Regions from separate parts of the Faecalibacillus sp. H12 genome, predicted to be linked through region 1. Evidence: a T-box and tRNA genes for the amino acid it is inferred to sense, from the RefSeq annotation. Region 1 holds a T-box; the other holds one or more tRNA genes.
What was found. The T-box of region 1 lies ahead of lysS (lysine--tRNA ligase). A T-box ahead of a tRNA ligase gene usually reads a tRNA of that ligase, here a tRNA-Lys.
Positions count from the first base shown of each region.

Region 2: it has a tRNA-Lys gene. The T-box ahead of lysS (lysine--tRNA ligase) is inferred to sense a tRNA for this amino acid. The anticodon was not compared.

Region 1 is NZ_JABWDK010000019.1:8,299-18,840, reverse strand. It holds gene hslO (Hsp33 family molecular chaperone HslO) at 1-310, shown strand, start outside; gene HUU89_RS10800 (DUF1307 domain-containing protein) at 347-838, shown strand; gene dusB (tRNA dihydrouridine synthase DusB) at 980-1,957, shown strand; gene HUU89_RS10790 (TetR/AcrR family transcriptional regulator) at 1,967-2,584, opposite strand; gene HUU89_RS10785 (efflux RND transporter permease subunit) at 2,738-4,831, shown strand; gene HUU89_RS10780 (hypothetical protein) at 4,833-6,404, shown strand; gene HUU89_RS14760 (DUF6465 family protein) at 6,608-6,964, shown strand; gene HUU89_RS10770 (aldo/keto reductase) at 7,082-7,951, shown strand; T-box leader at 8,042-8,274, shown strand; gene lysS (lysine--tRNA ligase) at 8,308-9,798, shown strand; gene HUU89_RS10760 (IS1634 family transposase) at 10,352-10,542, opposite strand, start outside.
Region 2 is NZ_JABWDK010000001.1:120,342-130,491, reverse strand. It holds gene HUU89_RS00780 (ATP-dependent RecD-like DNA helicase) at 1-1,160, opposite strand, end outside; gene mnmA (tRNA 2-thiouridine(34) synthase MnmA) at 1,160-2,293, opposite strand; gene HUU89_RS00770 (ROK family protein) at 2,385-3,302, opposite strand; gene HUU89_RS00765 (RluA family pseudouridine synthase) at 3,351-4,331, opposite strand; gene HUU89_RS00760 (NUDIX hydrolase) at 4,585-5,118, shown strand; tRNA gene HUU89_RS00755 (tRNA-Asp) at 5,150-5,226, opposite strand; tRNA gene HUU89_RS00750 (tRNA-Ser) at 5,235-5,325, opposite strand; gene HUU89_RS00745 (HAD hydrolase-like protein) at 5,400-6,881, opposite strand; tRNA gene HUU89_RS00740 (tRNA-Lys) at 7,128-7,203, opposite strand; gene HUU89_RS00735 (hypothetical protein) at 7,262-7,519, opposite strand; gene HUU89_RS00730 (helix-turn-helix domain-containing protein) at 7,620-7,817, shown strand; gene HUU89_RS14840 (N-acetylmuramoyl-L-alanine amidase) at 7,893-8,609, shown strand; gene HUU89_RS00720 (CPBP family intramembrane glutamic endopeptidase) at 8,629-9,363, opposite strand; gene HUU89_RS00715 (DUF975 family protein) at 9,378-10,150, opposite strand, start outside.

The sequences.
Region 1 (10,542 bases):
AGATATTTCTTATATTGAAGAAAAAATAAAAGATTTCCCTGCTGTTTCTTCATTGATTCATGAAGGAAAAACACCAGAAGAAATCTTAAAAATGATTTTTGATGATGTTGAAATTACAGATCGACAAGATTTATTCTTTACTTGTGATTGTTCAAGAGAAAAGATGATCAATGCTTTATCAACTATTGGAAAACAAGAACTTCAAAGTATGATTGATGAAGATCATGGTTGTGAAATTACATGTCAATTCTGTAATACAAAATATCAATTTAGTGAAGAAGAATTGCAAAATTTAATAAATCGTTTATAATCACATTGAAAAATGTGATTTTTTAAAGGAGAAAAAATGGAAAACAAGAAGAAATTAATAGCTTTAGTAATAGGAATTATACTTATTATCTTAGTAGGTGGACTTGTTTTCTATCTAACAAGTCATTTAACGAAAACAACGATTTGTAAAGGAAAACTAGATATGATTACAACGGAAGAAGTGGAAGTCATTTCTAGTGATGAAAAAGTTAAAGAAACAAAAACACAAGTTACATATGATTACAGTGATTATGTTTCAGATATGTATCCTATTTCTTACTACAAAGATTATATAAAAAATAGTAATAAGTTTTATAAAGATATAAATGGTGTTAAAGCTTCTTTAAAAGTTAAAGGAAATAAAGTGATTTATACAGTTGATATTCAATACGATAGTGATTATATGAAGGATTTAGTAGAAGCAGGACTTGTAAGTACTAATGGAAGTTATAAGGATATAGAGTATATCTCTTTACAAGATACATTAAAAAATCAAGAAAATGCTGGTTTAACGTGTAAAGAAAAATAAAGGCTCATGCCTTTATTTTTCTAGGAAATCAACTCTTATTAAGATAACTTATATCTATTTAGGGGAGGAAAATAGAGGGAATATATAAGTTATCTGTTTATATTATGTACAATTGTTTAAATTATATACAGGAGGAATTAAATTTTGAAAATTAGAGATATAGAAATCAAAAATCCCGTAATTATGGCACCAATGGCTGGTATTACTAATATGGCTTTCCGTAAAATTGTGAAAGAATTTGGGGCAGGTCTTGTTTATTCTGAAATGGTCAGTGATAAAGCAATTTGTTATGGAAACCAAAAAACAATTGAAATGTTACAAGTAGATGAAGGAGAACATCCTGTAAGTATTCAATTATTTGGTGGTGAAGTAGAAAGTATGGTACAAGCGGCAAAATTTATTGATCAACATTCTAATTGTGACATTATTGATATAAACTGTGGATGTCCTGTTAATAAGGTTTTAAAGGCAAATGCGGGAAGTAAACTTCTTCAAAATCCTCAATTAATTTATGATATTGTCAGTAATATTGTCAAAAACGTAAGTAAACCAGTAACTGTTAAAATTAGAAGTGGTTTTGATAAGGAACATATTAATGCGGTAGAAGTAGCTAAATTAATTGAAAAAGCAGGAGCTAGTGCCATTGCTGTTCATGGTAGAACACGTTCACAAATGTATGAAGGTCATGCTGATTGGTCAATTATTAAAGAGGTTAAAGAAGCAGTTAGTATTCCTGTTATTGGAAACGGTGATATTAGAAGTGTAGAAGATGCTAGAAGAATGCTTGAAGAAACAGGCTGTGATGCAATTATGATTGGTCGTGCAGCACTTGGAAATCCATGGCTTATTAAACAAGTTGTAGAAAGTTTAGAACATGGAACAGATATACCTGAACCAACTTATAAAGAAAAAATAGCATGGTGTTTAACACATGCTAAAAGGTTGATGACGATTGAACCTGAAAGAATTGCTATGTCACAAATGAGAGGACATGCTCCTTGGTATATCAAAGGTTTAAAAAATTCGTCTGCTGTTAAAAATGAACTTTCAAAAGTAAATACGTATGAAGAATTAGAAAAAATTCTTAAAGATTATGAACAATTTTTAGATACATTATAAAAAAGAGCTTTAAAGCTCTTTTTCATTAATAAGTAAACGAATCGTTTTATAGAGATGAGGTTTAAATTCATCTATTGGAAGTGGTTGTTTTTCAACAATTGAAGTAAAAACAGTTGAACTGACAAGTTCAATAATCATAAATAAAGTCATTTCAGGATATTCTAAAGGAATATCCTTTTCTTTTACTTCTCTTATAAATAATTCCTTAATTCCTAATTCTTCACTATCTAATAAATCAGTTAACTTTTCACTATAAAGTCCTAAAGACAAGTTCTTTTGAATAAACTTAAGAATGTTAGGACGATCAATTAATTCATTAATAATAGAATCTATAATAAAAACAATTTTATCATCTAAACGATCAAAGTGATGTTGATTGGCTTTTTTACAAGCATTCGCAAAGAATTCATGAGAAGTCTTTGCAAGTAAAACATCTTGAAGTTCATATTTATCTTTAAAATACAAATAAAAAGTTCCTTTAGCAATTCCTGCTTCATGAACAATATCTTGAATAGATGTTTTTTTAATTCCTTTTTCAGTAAATAAATGTAAAGCGGTATTTAAAAGCTTACGTTCTTTTTCTTGTTTATTATCATTTATCTTTGATTTTATATCTTGAATTGCCATTTTAACACATCCTTTTAGAAATATTTTATGTTCTAAAATTTGAAAAGTCAAATAAAAATATAAAAAAATGACTTTTAGTCATTTATATATTGACCGATGGTCATTTAAATGCTACTATCATAACTGACCAAAGGTCATTTAGGAGGGTGAACTATGAAAAAGCTAGGAGAAGCAATTGGTAAATTTGTTGTAAAACATAGAATACTAATTGTTATTGCATCAATTCTTCTATGTATTCCATCATTATTTGGATACATCAATACAGATATCAATTATGATATTCTTGTTTATCTACCAGAAGATATTGATACGATGAAAGGACAAGATATATTAGCTGAGGATTTTGATATGGGATCTTTTGCGATGTGTGTTGTCGAAAATATGTCATCAAAAGATGTCTTAGATTTAGAAGAAAAATATAAAGATATTGAGGGAGTTGTCAAAGTTGTATCAGCCAATGATATGATTGGAACAACAATTCCTAAAGAAATGTTACCAAGTGATGTAACAAAACAATTTAAAAAAGGTAATAGTGAATTGATGTTGGTTACTTTTAAAGATAGTACAGTAGCCATTGATGCAATTACACAAATGAGAGAAATCACCAGTGATAAAGTTGTTCGTATTGGTGGAATGTCAGCTTCTACTTTAGATACAAGTATTGTTGCTGATAGTGAAATTATTACTTATGTTATTGTTGCTGTTATTTTAGTTTTAATTGTTTTAATGGCATCGTTAGATAGTTATGTTGTTCCATTTCTATTATTAGGAAACATCGGACTAGCAATTCTTTATAATATGGGATCTAATATTTTCTTAGGTCAAATTTCATATATTACAAAGGCAATTGCTGCTGTTTTACAATTAGGAGTTACAACAGACTTTTCAATTTTCTTATATCATAAATATGAACAAGCTAAATTGAAAGTGAAGACAAATGATGAAGCCTTGACATTAGCCATTGGTGATACACTTGTTTCTATTGCAGGTAGCTCACTTACAACTATTGCTGGATTTTTAGCGTTATGTACAATGCAATTAACATTAGGTTCAGATATTGGTATTGTAATGGCAAAAGGTGTCTTTATTGGGGTCCTTTCAACAGTTACAATTTTCCCAGCATTTTTATTAGTATTTGATAAACTTGTCTTTAAGACAAAACATAAACCAATTATTCCATCATTTAATGTTGTTAAAAATTTTGTTGTTAAACATTATAAAATTATTTTATTAGTCGCATTAGTTATTGCTTATCCAGCTTATTATGGAAATGCACATGTTAAAAGTTATTATAATTTAACAAAAGATTTACCACAAGATTTAAAAAGTTGTGTCGCTAATAGTAAATTAAGTGATGAATTTGATTTAGTTGCTTCACAAGTTATTTTAGTAAATAAAGATATTAAAGAAAATGATTTAAATAAAATGGTTAATGAAATAGAAAATGTTGAATCTGTTAATCTTGTTTTATCACCATCAGAGTTATCAAATCTAGCAATTCCTGATGAAATGATCCCGGATGATGTAAAAGATATCTTTGAAAGTGATCGTTATAAAATGATATTTGTCAATTCTACTGAAGAGATTGCAACCAATAAATTAAATAAAGTAATTGATAAAATTGATCATATTATCAAAAAATATGATAAAAATGCTATAATGGCAGGGGAAGGTCCATGCATGAAGGATTTGGTTAATATAGCAGATGAAGACTTTAAGAATGTAAGTATTGCATCTATTGGAATTATTTTTATCATTATGTTATTTGTTTTAAAATCAGTTTCACTTCCAGTATTGTTAGTTTCTGGAATTGAACTTGCTATCTTTATCAATATGGCAATCAGTTATTACACAGGTGATGTTTTACCATTTGTTGCCTCTATTGTTATTGGAACAATTCAACTTGGAGCAACAATTGATTATGCTATTTTACTTACAACAAAATATTTGGAAAATAGAAAAAATGGTATTGATAAGATTAAAGCAATGGATAATGCAATTAGTAATTCTGCAGGTTCAATCTTTGTTTCTGGAATGTCATTCTTTGCAGCAACATTTGGAGTAGGAATGATTTCTAAATTGAATATGATTGGATCATTATGTAATTTAATGTCAAGAGGAGCACTTATTTCAATGTTTATTGTTATTTGTGTTATTCCAGCAATCTTACTTGTATTTGATAAAGTTATTATTCATACTTCTATCGGTTTTAAACAATTAAAAAATAATGTAAAAGGGGAATGTTAAGATGAAAAAAGCAAAATTAATCACTTCTTCAGCAGTTGTAATGACAATGGTCATGAGCTCAATTGTTCCTGCCTTTGCCTATTCAAAAGAAAAAACAGTTTATAGTAAGTTAAAAACAAATGGTTCAGAAAAAACAACAGTTGTTTCTGAACATCTTATCAATGATCAAAATGAAACATCATTAGATGATCAATCATCATTAAAAAATATTAAAAATATTAATGGTAAAGAAACATTTAAACAAGATGGTTCTAGTTTGGTATGGCAAACAACAGATGGACAAGACATTTATTACCAAGGTAAAACAACAAATTCATTACCTGTTTCAATGAAAGTAACTTATAAATTGGATGGTAAGAAAACGAAGTTAAAAGATATGCTTGGTAAAAAGGGTAAAGTAGAAATTCAAATTGATTATACAAATAATGAAAAACAAACTGTTGATGGTAAAGAACTTTATGTTCCTTTTGTCGTTACAACAGGAACAATGTTACCAACAAAAACAAATTCTAATATTGAAGTTACAAATGGTAAAGTAATTAGTAATGGTTCTTCTAATATCATTATGGCAATTGCTGCTCCAGGATTATCAAAGAACTATGATAATAATAAAGATTTAGAAAAATTAAATTCTGTAACAATTAAATATGATACAACAAAGTTTAAATTAAATAGTTTAATGTCAGTAGCAACACCATCATTATTATCTGAAACAGATATTAATTTTGATGATTTAAATGATGTTTATGATAGTGTAGATACATTAAATTCATCATTTGACCAAATTATTGCTGGTGGGCAAACATTACAATCAGGCTTAAAACAATATGCTTCTAAATACAGTGAATTTGATCAAGGTGTAGGATCTTTAAAAACAGGTGCAGCTTCTGCTCTTGTAGGATCACAAAAATTAACAACAGGTATCGAAACACTTTATAATGGATTAATTACTTTAGATGGACAAAGTGCAACATTAGTTGGTGGAGCAAAACAAGTATTTAATACTTTATTAACAACAACACAAACACAAATTAATAATCAATTGGCTGCTACAGGAATGTCTATTGAATTGACAATTGATAATTATCAAACAGTTTTAAATGGTTTAATGGCAAAATTACCAGCAGAAAATCAACCATCAATCAAAACAGCTTTAGCACAATTAGATTCATATAACAAATTCTATCAAGGATTACAAAGTTATACAGATGGAGTTGCTCAATTAAAAGAAGGAGCTAAGAGTGCTGTTGATGGTTCTAAACAATTAAGTGAAGGATTATCTTCATTAAGTGATGGATCTAATACTTTGGTACAAGCAAGTAGTCAATTAAAAACGGCATCAAATCAATTAGCTCAAGGTAGTGATGCTTTAGTTGATGGTTTAACTTTATTTAAAAGTAAAGGTTTAGATAAGATTTCTAGTGTTTTAAATGATACAGTGAAAAAAGATGTAGATACAACACAAGAACTTGTTGATTTAGCTAATGATTATAAAATATTTGCAGATAGTAAAGACGGTGTAGAAGCTAAAACTAAGTTTATCATGATTATTGATTCAAAATCTAAGAAATAGAATTGGGTTTCCAATTCTATTTTTTTACAAATTAAGATAAAAGGTTTGAAGATAAAACAATATTTTATTCTTATGATAAGTAATTAGAGAAAAACGTTGATTTCATGCGCTTTTTCTTAAGAAAAACACTTTACAAATAAAAAAAATGGTATAGAATACTTACCAAGGAGGAAGTAAAAACTGAGGTTTTGAAGTGAGAGAATATGAAAACAATGATCGAAGTACAATACCAAGAAAAGAATGTTAAAAATGGTGATTTAGATAAATACGTTAAAGAAACTTTAAAAGAACAAGGTGTAAAAACAACAGAAGTTGAAACTTTAAATATTTATTACTTACCTGAAACTGCTAAAGTTTTCTTTGTAGCAATTAAAAAAGATGGTTCTGAATTAAAAGGTGAATTAGATGTTAATGCTATGCCTGAATATCCAGAAGTTGTTAAAAAAACAGCTGCAAAAAAAGCACCAGCTAAAAAAGCACCAGCTAAAGCTGTAGCTGCTAAAGAAGCTAAACCAGTTGTTAAAAAAGCAACAACTGCTAAAAAAACTACTAAAAAATAATAGAGGAGAACCGAGAGGTTCTTTTTTTATGCTTTAAATGTATGATAGATGATAGTTAATAAGTATTTGAAGATTTATATAGATGATTTAAAATATAAGCAAAAGGGGGATCATATAATGGAATATGTTACATTAAATAATGGTTTAAAAATGCCAATGGTAGGTTTTGGTGTTTTTAGAGTACCAGATAAAAAAGAATGTGAAGAATCAGTTTATCAAGCAATTAAAGCGGGATATCGTTTAATTGATACAGCTGCTGCTTATTATAATGAAGATGCTGTAGGAGCTGCTGTAAAAAGAGCAATTGCTGATGGTCTTTGTACAAGAGAAGATTTATTTATTACTTCTAAATTATGGGTACAAGATATGATGGATTACGAAAGTGCCCAAAAAGGAATTGAAGCTTCTTTAGAAAAAAGTGGTTTAGAATATTTTGATTTATATTTATTACATCAAGCTTGTGGTGATTATTTCAGTGCTTGGAGAGCCATGGAAACTGCTTATCAAGAAGGTAAATTAAAAGCAATCGGTGTTTCTAACTTCTATCCAAATATTCTTACAAACTTCTGTGAAGTTGTTAAAGTAAAACCAGTAGTCAATCAAGTAGAACTCCATCCATATTACACTCAAGAAAAGGCATTAGAAACAATGAAATATTATGATGTTATTCCAGAAGCATGGGCACCACTAGGTGGAGGAAGATATAATCCATTTGAAGATGAAATGTTAAAAGGAATTGCAGCTAAATATAATAAGTCTGTAGGACAAGTAATTCTAAGATGGAATGTACAAAGAGGAGTCGTTGTTATTCCAAAATCAACACATGTAGAAAGAATTAAAGAAAATATAGATATCTTTGATTTTGAATTAAATGAAGAAGAAATGAAACAAATTTCATTATTAGATATGGGATATTCAGGATCAAGAGCTAAACATTTTGAACCTGATTTTGTAAGAATGGTTTTAAATAATAAGATTCATGATTAATGCACTTACGTGCATTTTTTCATTATTAAAACTAATTTTATCGCTTATATTGACAATAAATTTGAATTAAGTTAAGATAACGAAGTAGAAATAAAGGCAATGAATAGACAAGTAATAATAGCACTTCATTCAAAGAGAGTCTTGGTTGGTGGAAAAGATAATGAAACTATTATGAATAAAGACTAGGAGCTGCATCTTGGATGTTTTGATAAGATGACGTAAGCCACGTTATAGGCAAGACTATTAATAGATAGTTATTGAGGTTAATAGGGTGACCTATTGATGAATTTGGGTGGTAACACGATTTAGCTCTCGTCCCATGGGATGGAGAGTTTTTTATATTTTAGGAGGAAATTATGGAAGAAAGAAAATTTAGTGAACAAGAACTTGTTCGTAGAGAAAAAATGCAAGAACTTATTGATAAAGGGATTGATCCTTTTGGTCAAAGATTTGATGTAACTGCTTATTCAAAAGGTATTAAAGAACAATATGGTGAAAAAACTCATGAAGAATTAGAAGAAATGGCTGTAGAAGTATCTGTAGCTGGTAGAATTATGACTAAACGTCGTAAAGGTAAAGTATGTTTCATGCATATTCAAGATAGAGATGGACAAATCCAATTATATGTAAGAAAAGATACTATTGGTGAAGATGCTTATGAAATCGTTAAAAAAGGTGATATTGGAGATATTATTGGGGTTAAAGGTACAGTATTTATGACAAATACTGGAGAATGTTCAATTAAAGTAAGTGAATATACACATTTAACAAAAGCATTACGTCCTTTACCAGAAAAATTCCATGGTTTAAGTGATATTGAAGAAAGATATAGAAGAAGATATGTTGACTTAATCATGAATGAAGATGCTAAAAAAATTGCGTTTACAAGACCAAGAATCATTCGTTCAATTCAACATTATTTAGATAGTAAAAACTATGTAGAAGTTGAAACACCTGTATTAAATCCAATCTTAGGTGGAGCAGCTGCAAGACCATTCGTTACTCATCATAATACATTAGATACTGATTTCTATTTACGTATTGCGACTGAATTATCTTTAAAGAGATTAATTGTTGGTGGTATGGATGCTGTTTATGAAATTGGACGTTTATTCAGAAATGAAGGTATGGATAGAACTCATAACCCTGAATTTACTACAATTGAAGTTTATAAAGCATTTAGTGATCTTGAAGGAATGATGGATTTAACTGAAGGTATTATTTCTAATGCAGCTATGGAAGTTAATGGAACTTATGAATTAGATTATAAAGGACATCATATTTCTTTAGCTCCAGGATTTAAACGTGTTTCTATGACAGAAGCTATTAAAGAAAAGACTGGTATTGATTTCAATGAACATATGTCATTTGAAGATGCTAAAAAATTAGCTGAAGAACATGGTATTGAAGTAGAAGCTCACTTTGGTTATGGACATATTATCAATGAATTCTTTGAAAAATATGTAGAAGAAACAATTGTTGAACCAACATTTGTATATGGTCATCCAATTGAAATCTCACCACTTGCTAAAAAGAATTTAGAAGACCCACGTTTCACACAACGTTTTGAATTATTCATCTGTGGAAACGAATATGCTAACGCATTTACTGAATTAAATGATCCAATCGATCAATATGAAAGATTTGCTGATCAATTAAAAGAAAAAGAATTAGGAAATGATGAAGCAAACGAAATGGATTTAGATTACGTAGAAGCTCTAGAATACGGTTTACCACCAACAGGTGGAATGGGTATGGGTATTGATAGATTAGTTATGTTATTAACTGGACAAGAATCTATTCAAGAAGTTATCTTATTCCCTCAAATGAAACCAAGAAACAAATAGTACAAATTTATACAAATTTAAATAACCGCATGTAATCAATGTTTTTTAGGTTTATGTATGCTTATATACTCATTTAGAGTTATTATAACTAAGGTATATAATGTGTCGAGAGTGTGTCGCGGACACAAAAAGAATACAAATTTAATTAAAAGGGCATGTAAATACTATGAAGAAAAGTATTTATGTGCCTTTTATTTTTTCTTTAGCGAATAGCTGAATGTCAATATTTATTATTAAATATCATATATAACATATAAATAGATATGTGAATAAATATATATCAATTTGCATACACAATTCGGCATGCTTGGGAGAGAAAAGAAAGGTTTGATAAACATGAAAAGAGATCAAACAATAGTTATAAGATTAATAAAAGATGAAAAGAATCTTTCTATTGGTATAAAAAAATTTATCGAAACGAATGTGGAGTTTTTATAAAATTAATTCTTTAGTATAAACTTGAATATTACCTGACTTTGGTATCCAGCATTAAAATATAGTGATAGTAAAAAAGCAGTAGGAATTCAAGATAGAATCTCTATTGCTTTTTCGTTTAAATCTTATAATTGAATATCTGTCTAATTTGCCGCTCTGTCAAATAGTAATTTGTAAGTGGAAGATTTGTAATCTTTTCGAATTCTTTTATAAATTCACTTGATGCCGTTACATTGATATATTTACTTTCACCTTTGACCACCTTAAAGCTTCTAATGAATTTCATGATTTGATGTGTGCTGTATTGAT
Region 2 (10,150 bases), on a different contig from region 1:
TCCAAACCTGTTAATTCACTTAATCTTTTCGCTGCTCTTCCTGTAGGTGCTACCAGAGAAATTGCATCTTCTGGATAAAGTGTTCGATAGATTTGAATCAGCGCTTTAACAACTGTTGTTTTCCCCGTTCCTGGTCCTCCGGTTAAAATCATCATTGGATATTTTAAAAAGTACTCGATTGCTTCTTTTTGTTTTGTTGAATAGACAATACCAAATTTATCCTGATAGTTATCAAGCAGTCTTTCTAATTCATTTTCATCATAAAATTCTTCTGGATAATCATTTATTTTGTGTAAAAAATTTGCAATGATTTCTTCACTTTCATAAAGCTCTTTATCATAATAATATTCTCCTTCTTTGATGACTCTTCCTTCTTCTACTAAAGTATTGAGATATTCATCAAAAACCTCATCATCAATATGATAAATAATTTTATGAAAAGCTTTTTTTATTTCACCATAAAATACATACATACTTCCTGATGAAAAACAACTTTGTTTAATACTATAAATAACCCCTGCTTTTAAACGATCTGGGTTATCTAAAGTTCCTCCTGTTTTTAAAGCAAGTTCATCTGCTGTTTTAAAACCAATACCATCAATGTCTTCTACTAATTGATATGGATGATTTTGTAAAATTTCTAATGTTTTTTCTTTATAAGTTTCTTGAATAATACCAATATGTCTTAAAGAAATACCATGGCCCATAAAGAATTGTGTGACTTCTTGATCATAATCATTAGAAGTCAATACTTCATAAATAAGTTCTCTTTTAGCCACTGTCATTCCTTTAACTAAATCTAAATGATGTTTATCTTCTTTGATTAAAGAAAGTGCATTTTCTCCTAATGCATCAACAATGTATTTTGCTTGTGTAGGACCAATTCCTTTAAATAATGGACTTGATAAATATTTAATGATTTCTTCTTCATCTGTACTCAATACAATTTCATAATGATCTAATTTAAATTGTTGACCATATTTAGGATGAATTTCAAAATCACCATAAAAAGCATATTTATCATAATCATTAAAATTTGACATATAGCCATTCATTGTTAAAAGTTCCTGATCTTCCTCTACTTCTAATAATGCAACTATATAATGAGAAGATTCGCTATAATAGCGAATCTTTCTAATATATCCTGTATATTTTAACATTATAGATATTCAATCTCTTTTCCGTCTTTATAGACTTTTTCAATCGTTCCTCCACCTAAACAAACATCTCCATCGTAGAAAACAGCTGCTTGTCCTGGAGTTACAGATTTAACAGGTTGATCAAATTCTAATTTTACAGTATTTTCATCAATAAAAGTGAGAGTTACTGGATTATCTTTTTGACGATATCTAAACTTTGTATTACATTTAATAGCTTCTTGAGGTTTAATACTTGGTATCCAGTTAACATCTGTAATTAAAGCACCTGTAGACATTAACCAATCATTTTGGTCCCCTTGACAAATATATAAAATATTTTTATCATAGTTTTTCCCAACAACAAACCAAGCGTCACCTGAACCACCAATACCTAAACCTTTTCTTTGACCAATCGTATAGTACATAATTCCAATATGATCACCAATCACTTTACCAGTTTGAATATCAACCATCTTTCCAGGTTTTGCTGGAATATAATTTTGTAAGAATTGTTTAAAGTCTCTTTCTCCAATAAAACAAATTCCTGTACTATCTTTTTTATGAGCTACCGGTAAATCTAATTCTTCAGCAATTTTTCTAACTTTTTGTTTTGTAATATTTCCTAAAGGAAATAAAGAAGCTTGTAATTGTTTTTGATTAAGTTGACATAAAAAGTATGTTTGATCTTTATTTTGATCAATTCCTTTTAACATCACTGAATCTTTACCTTCATGATGTTCAACACGCGCATAATGTCCTGTTGCGATAAAATCTGCATTAAGTTCTTCAGCGTATTCTAAAAACGCTTTGAATTTAATATGTTTGTTACATAAAATATCAGGATTTGGTGTTCTTCCTTTAGCATATTCATCAATAAAATACGTAAAAACTTTATCCCAATATTCTTTAATAAAATCGACTCTTCTAATTTCTATTCCAAGATGTTTAGCTACTGCTTTAGCATCATTATAATCTTGTTCTTGAGGACAAATATCGTTATCATTTGTGGGATTACCTAAAATATCATTATTTAATTGGCTATCCCAGTTTCGCATAAATACGCCAATAACTTCATATCCTTGTTGTTTAAGTAAATAAGCTGCTACAGCAGAGTCAACACCTCCACTTAATCCTAAAACGACTCTTTTTTTCATAATCGTCCTCCTTCTCGTGTATTATATCAAAAACAAAATTAAAGTAAAACAATAAGACACAATAATAGCCCCTTTAAGGGGCTATTTCTTTTTAATCTAATTGAGACATTGGTAACATGGCAGCACCGATTGCACCACAATCATCAATTTCTTTAAATAATAGAGGAATATGATTTCTCATACCTACATGAATTTTACTATTAAATCTTTTTTCAAGTTCATCCCAGAAATAAGCTTTAGATTTGAAAACTCCTCCACCTAATACAAAACAATGTGGATCTACAGTATGAGCAACATTAGCAAGTAATGTAGAGAAACCATCAATAAATTCTTCAGCAATTTTTTGACAAGCTTCATCTCCTTCAGCAGCTAATTTGAAAACATCACCTGCATGTTTTACTAAATCGCCTTTAGCTTCTTTTCCTTTTCTTGTAAGAGCAGTACCAGAAATTTCTCCTTCAACAGCTCCTGGATTTAAAGCACCTTGTTTATAACCACCTGGTACAAGAATCATGTTTCCAATTTCACCAGCGTGACCTCTACCACCAGATACTAATTTTTTATCAACAACAAATGCTCCACCAACACCAGTTGAACAAGTAATAAAATAATTTGTTTTATAATCTTTTCCTGCACCTAATATAGCTTCCGCTAAACCTGCAACATTGGCATCATTATCAATAAAAGTTGGTAATCCAAATTTTTCTTTTAATTTATGACAAATTGGGTAGTTTTCAAATCCTGGTAAGTTACTTGCCATAATCATGATACCAAGTTCTGTATCTACTGGCCCTGGAGCACCAATTCCAATACCTTCAACACCTTGCAAACCACCACATACAGATGTATCTAATGATTCGATTTGTTTTATTATCTTATCACATACATAATCCGGACCATTTTGACATTCAGTAGGTCCTTTAACTTCACTATAAGATTCACCATTTTCATCTACTAATAGTGTTCTTACATTTGTTCCACCTAAATCGATACCGATATAATATTTCATTCTATTTCCTCCTAAAACTATAGCTAAATTATACAATAAAATATGTATTTAGAGAACGCTTTCAAATAAACTTTTTTCAATTTTTTTAAATTGTGTTGGCTTAGGACAAATAATTTTTTTCCCTTTTAGATAACTAAGTGAACCAAACGGATCAACAAAATTAATTTTATAGGCATGTAAAAGTTGATTATTTAATCCAAATTGTTGTTTCATTTGTTTATTTAAAGCAAAATCACCATATTTACGATCACCTATAACTGGATGATCAATACTTGATAAATGTATTCTTATTTGATGCATTCTTCCTGTAATAATTTTAACTTCAACTAAAGAAAAATCATTTGTAGTTCTTATTGGCTTTACAATTGTTTTCATCATTAGAGCATCTTTATCATCTTTTTTAACAAAACGTACACGATCTTCATTATCTATCTTTTTAACATATCCTACGAGTTCTTGTTGTTTAGTAAGCTTTCCTTTACAAATCGTCATATATGATTTTTCAATATGATGTCGTTTTTTCATCATTTCATTTAAATCCTGCAAAGCAGCTAAAGTCTTTCCAAAAATAACGATCCCACTTGTATTACGATCTAAACGATGGACTGGTCCTGGAGTAAAGGTACTCTCTCTGCCTACATCCAATTCACCTTTTTCTTTTAAATAACTTAAAACTTGATGAGAAAGCGTATTTACATTTTCTTTAGCATCCCCATGAACTAATAAACCTACTGGTTTATCAACAATTAAAATATTTTGATCTTCATATAATACTTTAAATTCTCTTTTTAAATCATAAATATCTTTTTCTTTTGTAAATTCATTAAATTTATCATCATAAAGGAACATTTCTAAAATATCATCTTTTTGTAGAATATATTTTTCATTTACTTTTTTACCATTAATTTTAATATCTTTTTTTCTAAACATCTTATATATAAAATTACTAGGTGCATTACATAATAATTTTTTTAAATATTTATCGATTCTTTGATTTGCATCATTTTCTTTAATTACTATTTTTTTCATTTCTATCACCAACGTCATTATAACATAGACTAAGCTAAAGTTATCTTTTATTTTTATGAAACCCTTTACATTAAAAATAAACGTGTTATAATATATTTGTTAAGTGAAACGCATTCACTCTAACATCCCCCTATTATCATCCTTACGTAAATAATAGATGAAAAAAAAGTATGCACCCCCGCATACTTTTTTTATTTTATTCATTTCAAAATAACGTATAATAGAATTATAAAATATAAACGAGGTAAAAAAGATGGAAAAAAAAGTTAAAAGTGAAATAATCTACGATGGAAAAATCATCAAAGTCTATAAAGATCAGGTAGAATGTCCTAACAAAAGGCTCGCAACAAGAGAAATCATAAGACATCATGGCGGTGTAGGTATTTTAGCAGTCGTCGATGATTGTATCTTGCTCGTCAAACAATTTAGATATGCCTACAATAAAGATACTTTAGAAATTCCTGCTGGTAAATTAGAATTAGGTGAAGAAGCTGGACCTGCCGGTAAAAGAGAATTGGAAGAAGAAACTGGTTATAGTTGTAAATCCATGGAACTTATTAATGAAATATATCCAACAACAGGATATTGTGATGAAGTTATTCATTTATATGAAGCAAAAGGTCTATTTAAAGTTGAAAATCCCCTTGAAGGAGATGAAGATGAATTTATAGACGTTATCTCTATGCCAATAGATGAAGCCTATAAAAAAATCATGAATAATGAAATCCATGATTCTAAAACAATCATCGCTATTATGAAAGCATACAATGATAAATATATAAAATAAAAACTGCTGTATAAGCAGTTTATTTTTTATTTGGCGGTCTGGACGGGACTCGAACCCGCGACCTCCGCCGTGACAGGGCGGCATTCTAACCAACTGAACTACCAGACCAAATAAAATGGCGGAGACAGAGGGATTTGAACCCTCGCGCCAGTTTCCCGACCTACACCCTTAGCAGGGGCGCCTCTTCAGCCTCTTGAGTATGTCTCCATCACATCAGTGCCCATTTATAATATCATCTAATTTTACATTTGTAAATAGTTTTTTAAAAAAAAGACTAATTTTTAGTCTTTTTTCAACATTTGAACAATTTTCTTAATTAAAGTTATTAAAATAAAATTTGAAATAATAGCCAATAACGCAATTACTGCCATTGATGATAGCGATGAATTATGATAAACAAACATTTTATATGATGGTATTACACTTATAAAACTATGTAAAATATCAAACAACACACCAAAAATAAAATTTATAATTCCTACATAACCATCGATTATCATATTGATAATTTGTGAAAGTTTAGAAGAATTTCCTTGAAATAAAATTTGTACAATTAAAGCAAAAAATACAATAATAACCGAAATCAATAAATTATAAACAACATCAATTACTTTATTTAACCAATGTTCTTGTTCTATCGTATTATTTTTATTTTCTTCATTTGTTTTATTCTCTTCATGACTTTTTTCATCTACGGCATCTCCATTTATAATATCCATTAATTCACTCATTCTTTGGGGATCCAAAGAAGATGCCTTAGAAAATAGAAACGTATCATCCTGTTCATCAGGTAAAATTTCATCTTCTTGCTCTTGTTCTAAAACAACATCATTAAATTTATCATGAACCCCTTGAACATTATCATTTTGTTCATCATCAAATGAAAATCTCTTTGTTTCTTGTTTTTCTAACTCATTAATTAAAAATTGTTTTGATAAGATTTCATTAAAATAATCATATGTTCTATTAACCAATGCAATTAATTGCTCATCATCTTTATATTTATCCAATAATTGATTTCGAGTATGTGTCAAAGTTTCTAAATCCATTTGTGCATTCATTCCAAGAAGCGGTGAAAACAATTCCACAGAATCATACTTAGAAAATAAAAACATATTCATAATTTCTAAATGATTTTTAGTCGTTTTATAAACACTGGCCTTTATCTTATCACTGGCTGGTACTAAATCTGGCATGTAAATAACATTTGCAAGTAAATGATTAGCCGCTTCAACCATTGATTCAAAATTAGCAACCACCATTGTATGAGAAGGATCAATGTTCATTTGTTGACATGTCACCTCTAAAACATCCACTTCAGGTAAAGGTTTAAGTCGTGAATCTCCACCAATTAAAAAATCAATTTTTTCATAGATCTTTGCAAGTTGTAAATATTGAATAGCTCTTTTTGTTTTATGAGTCGTATATACTGCAATCTTGATATCTTTTTGTTTACAATATTGAATCAACTCATCAACGCCTTCTCTTTTAATATTAGGTTTTAATTTAATATATTCAAATAAATCCTTTTCAACCATTCTATTAAAATCTTTAGCAGAAATATAATCAGACAGTAAAGAATGATCATACATCGTATTCATATTTCCAAGCATTTTAGAAAAATCTTCACGAGTAGCAACTTTATGATAGGTTTCACATGTACTTCGATAATAATTATATCTTAGTCTATTGAGATCTAATAAGCCACCATCTAACGTAAAAATAATCAATTTTATATTTTCACATGTTTGACTATAAAACATAAAATCACCCTCTCTTTTGTAATTATAGCATACATTTTATTAAATATATGATAAAAAAATGTAGAACTTTCACTTAGAATTACATTTTTTTCATTAAATATTTTGTTATAAGATTATATTTCATTTTTTTGCACACTTTTAGTTCAACCTAATATGCCCTAGTTTAACCAAGCAAAGTTTCTAAAACAAGATATAAAAAAAGCTCAAACCTCTAGTAAAACCTAGTGTTTAAGCCATTTTATCAATTGGTCTCCCCGCACGGTCTCGAACCGTGGACCCTCTGATTAAGAGTCAGATGCTCTACCAACTGAGCTACGGAGAGATAACAATGATATTCTAATACAATCTATTTTTAAAATCAAGGAAAATCATTAAATTTCTTAAAAATCTATTGAAATATAAAAATGATTTTCTTTTTTATATACTGTAATAACTTCTTGATTATAAAACTTCTTTAAACTAATTAGATTATGAAACCAATCATCATTTGAATTATATTGAAAAAGAATATTTTGTTTTGTATCTACAATAATAAAATCATAAAAACTAAAATGTTGTAATAGATTTCTTAAAGTTATTTTTTCATCAAAAGCATCTGTTGATATTTCACCAATCCCTTTTAAAGTATACATTGCCATTTTTGATCACCTAAATCATATTATACGTTATTGTGTATATGTTCACAATATTTTTGCAAGAATAATTCTATATAATTATACATATAAGGAGGACATAACAATGATTGATTATTCACCGTTATGGCATACAATGGAAGAAAAGCAGATTTCTCAATATGTTCTTCTAAAAAGTGGTATTGATCATAAAACTTTAGACAGATTAAAAAAGAATAGTAATATTACAGCTCTCACTCTTGAAAAATTATGTTTGATTCTTGATTGTCAACCTAATGATGTAATTACCTTTGTACAAAAATAGTTTTAATAAACTATTTTTTATTTTACCTATATCATCTTATATCTTAAGCATATAAGTACTATAGGGAGGTGAACTATGCAAATCATTCGTAAAAAATACAACTGGGCTTCTCCATTGTTCAAAAGAAATAAAACAAATAAAATTATTTTGCATCATGCACAAGCAAAAACATGTAGTGTAGAAGATATCCATCAGTGGCATTTAAAAAAAGGTTGGAGTGGAATTGGATATCATTTCTTAGTAAGAAAAGATGGTACGATTTATCAAGGTAGACCTGAAGATACAATCGGAGCGCATGCTAAAGGTGCAAATCATGATTCAATCGGTATTTGTGCTGAAGGAGATTTCATGAAAGAAGAAATGAATCCTTTACAACTCAATGCCTTAATTGATTTAGTTTCTTATATAAAAAATAAATATCACATTTCTAGCATTAAAAGACATAAAGATGTTGCTTCTACAGATTGCCCAGGAACCCATTTTCCATTTTCTACAATTATTTCTTCAAATCATATTGTTTTAGAAGATACTTGGTTGCAACGTTTAAATCAAGAAATTAAAAAACAAGGTTTTCGCACGTATCCTACTGTTAAAAGAGATGCCCAAGGAAAAATTACAAGACTCATTCAAGAACGCCTTAACTTTGTAGGATTCAACTTAAAAATTGATGGTATCTTTGGTATCAATACCGAAAAAGCTGTTAAGAAATTTCAAAATAATAGAAATTTAAAAGTAGATGGCATCGTTGGTAAAAAAACATGGTCTTATCTAATAAAAGGTATAAAAGTATAAAAAACTCCTATACGGAGTTTTACATAAAAACTAATAATATAATGGCAACCAAATTATTGATCATATGCATTAAAATAGGTACACAAACTGTTTTTCTTTTTTCATAAGCATAGGAAAAAGCAAACCCCATTCCACCATAGGAAAGCAAATAAATTAGTTGCGATAGATCACCAGCAAATAAAGCAGAATAAATGTGTAAAAAGCCAAATAAGAATGAACTTGCAAAAATAGCTAACCATTTACTTTTATCTCTAAGACTTCTAAAAACAAGTCCTCTAAATAAAAGTTCTTCTAATATAGGTGCTAAAACAACCGATTGAAAAGCCATCAATAAGGCACCATTATTTAGATAATCTTCAAATAATAATTGATTGGCAGAATCATTTGATCCTCCACCCAATACAAAATTAATAATCATATTAGCAACAATTGAAATTCCATAAATCATTACAATACCAATTGTAATAGAATAAACAAAATTATCTGTAAAATGTTCCTTAAATCTTTTTATATTATCTATCAAAAAATCTTTTAAAAGCCATACAACCAAAACAAAACTCAATAATGAACAAATCAAATTTAAGTAGATTCCTAAAATTGTCGTATCTCTTGTAATATTTGTATACTTTAATAAAAGATAAATACCAAAATTAGCAAACCTTGGTATGACATATAAATATAACGGAAATAAAAGAATAAATCCAATTGCTTTTTGTTTTCCATTAATCTTTCCTGCAAAGTTTTCATTCATCATAAACATCCCTTCAACTATAGCTCAACACTATTTTTATCTGCATAATCTAATTCTTCATAGAAAACAGCAAAACATGTATTAAGCTTTACATCATAAAAATAAGCACTAAAGAAAGTAGAAACAACCCCTGTTATAAATGTTGCTAAAAAAGGAATAGGCATAATCGTTTCTACAAACATTGCCACAACGCCTGAAACCAAACCAGCTAAAATCATCCATCCAAAGAAAGAAAATTCTAATTTAAACAAAGTCCATTTATTTCCTTTCATTAAGCGACTGGATTCTTTTAAGGCTGTTAATCCAGTATAATTATATTTTTGTAAAATGTAGTTAAATAATCCAAATTTTAATGATAAATAAACAGATAAAATCGAAATAATAATTACGAGTATAAAAACAAATGAAAACACATTTGATAATGAAGCAACAATATTAACAATTTCATCTTGAGAAATCGTTGATTTATTAACATACATCAAAACAAGTTGAGATAAATTTGAAAATTGTGCATCTGTAATCATTGTATACATCAAAAGCATTCCAATAACCCCTACAACAATACCCGCTAAGGCAACAACAACTCTATACAAAAAATATGTTGGAAAAAGTTGACCAAATCGTTTAATTCCTACAAGTGAATCTTCTTTTTCATCAACTAAATTTCCATTATTATTAACAACCTTTAAAGACGCTACAATAATTCCATGTCCCAAAGTAACTGTTAAAATACTTAAAATTAAACTTATAATACTTCCTAAAATGCCATCAAATAATCCTGATAAAGCCG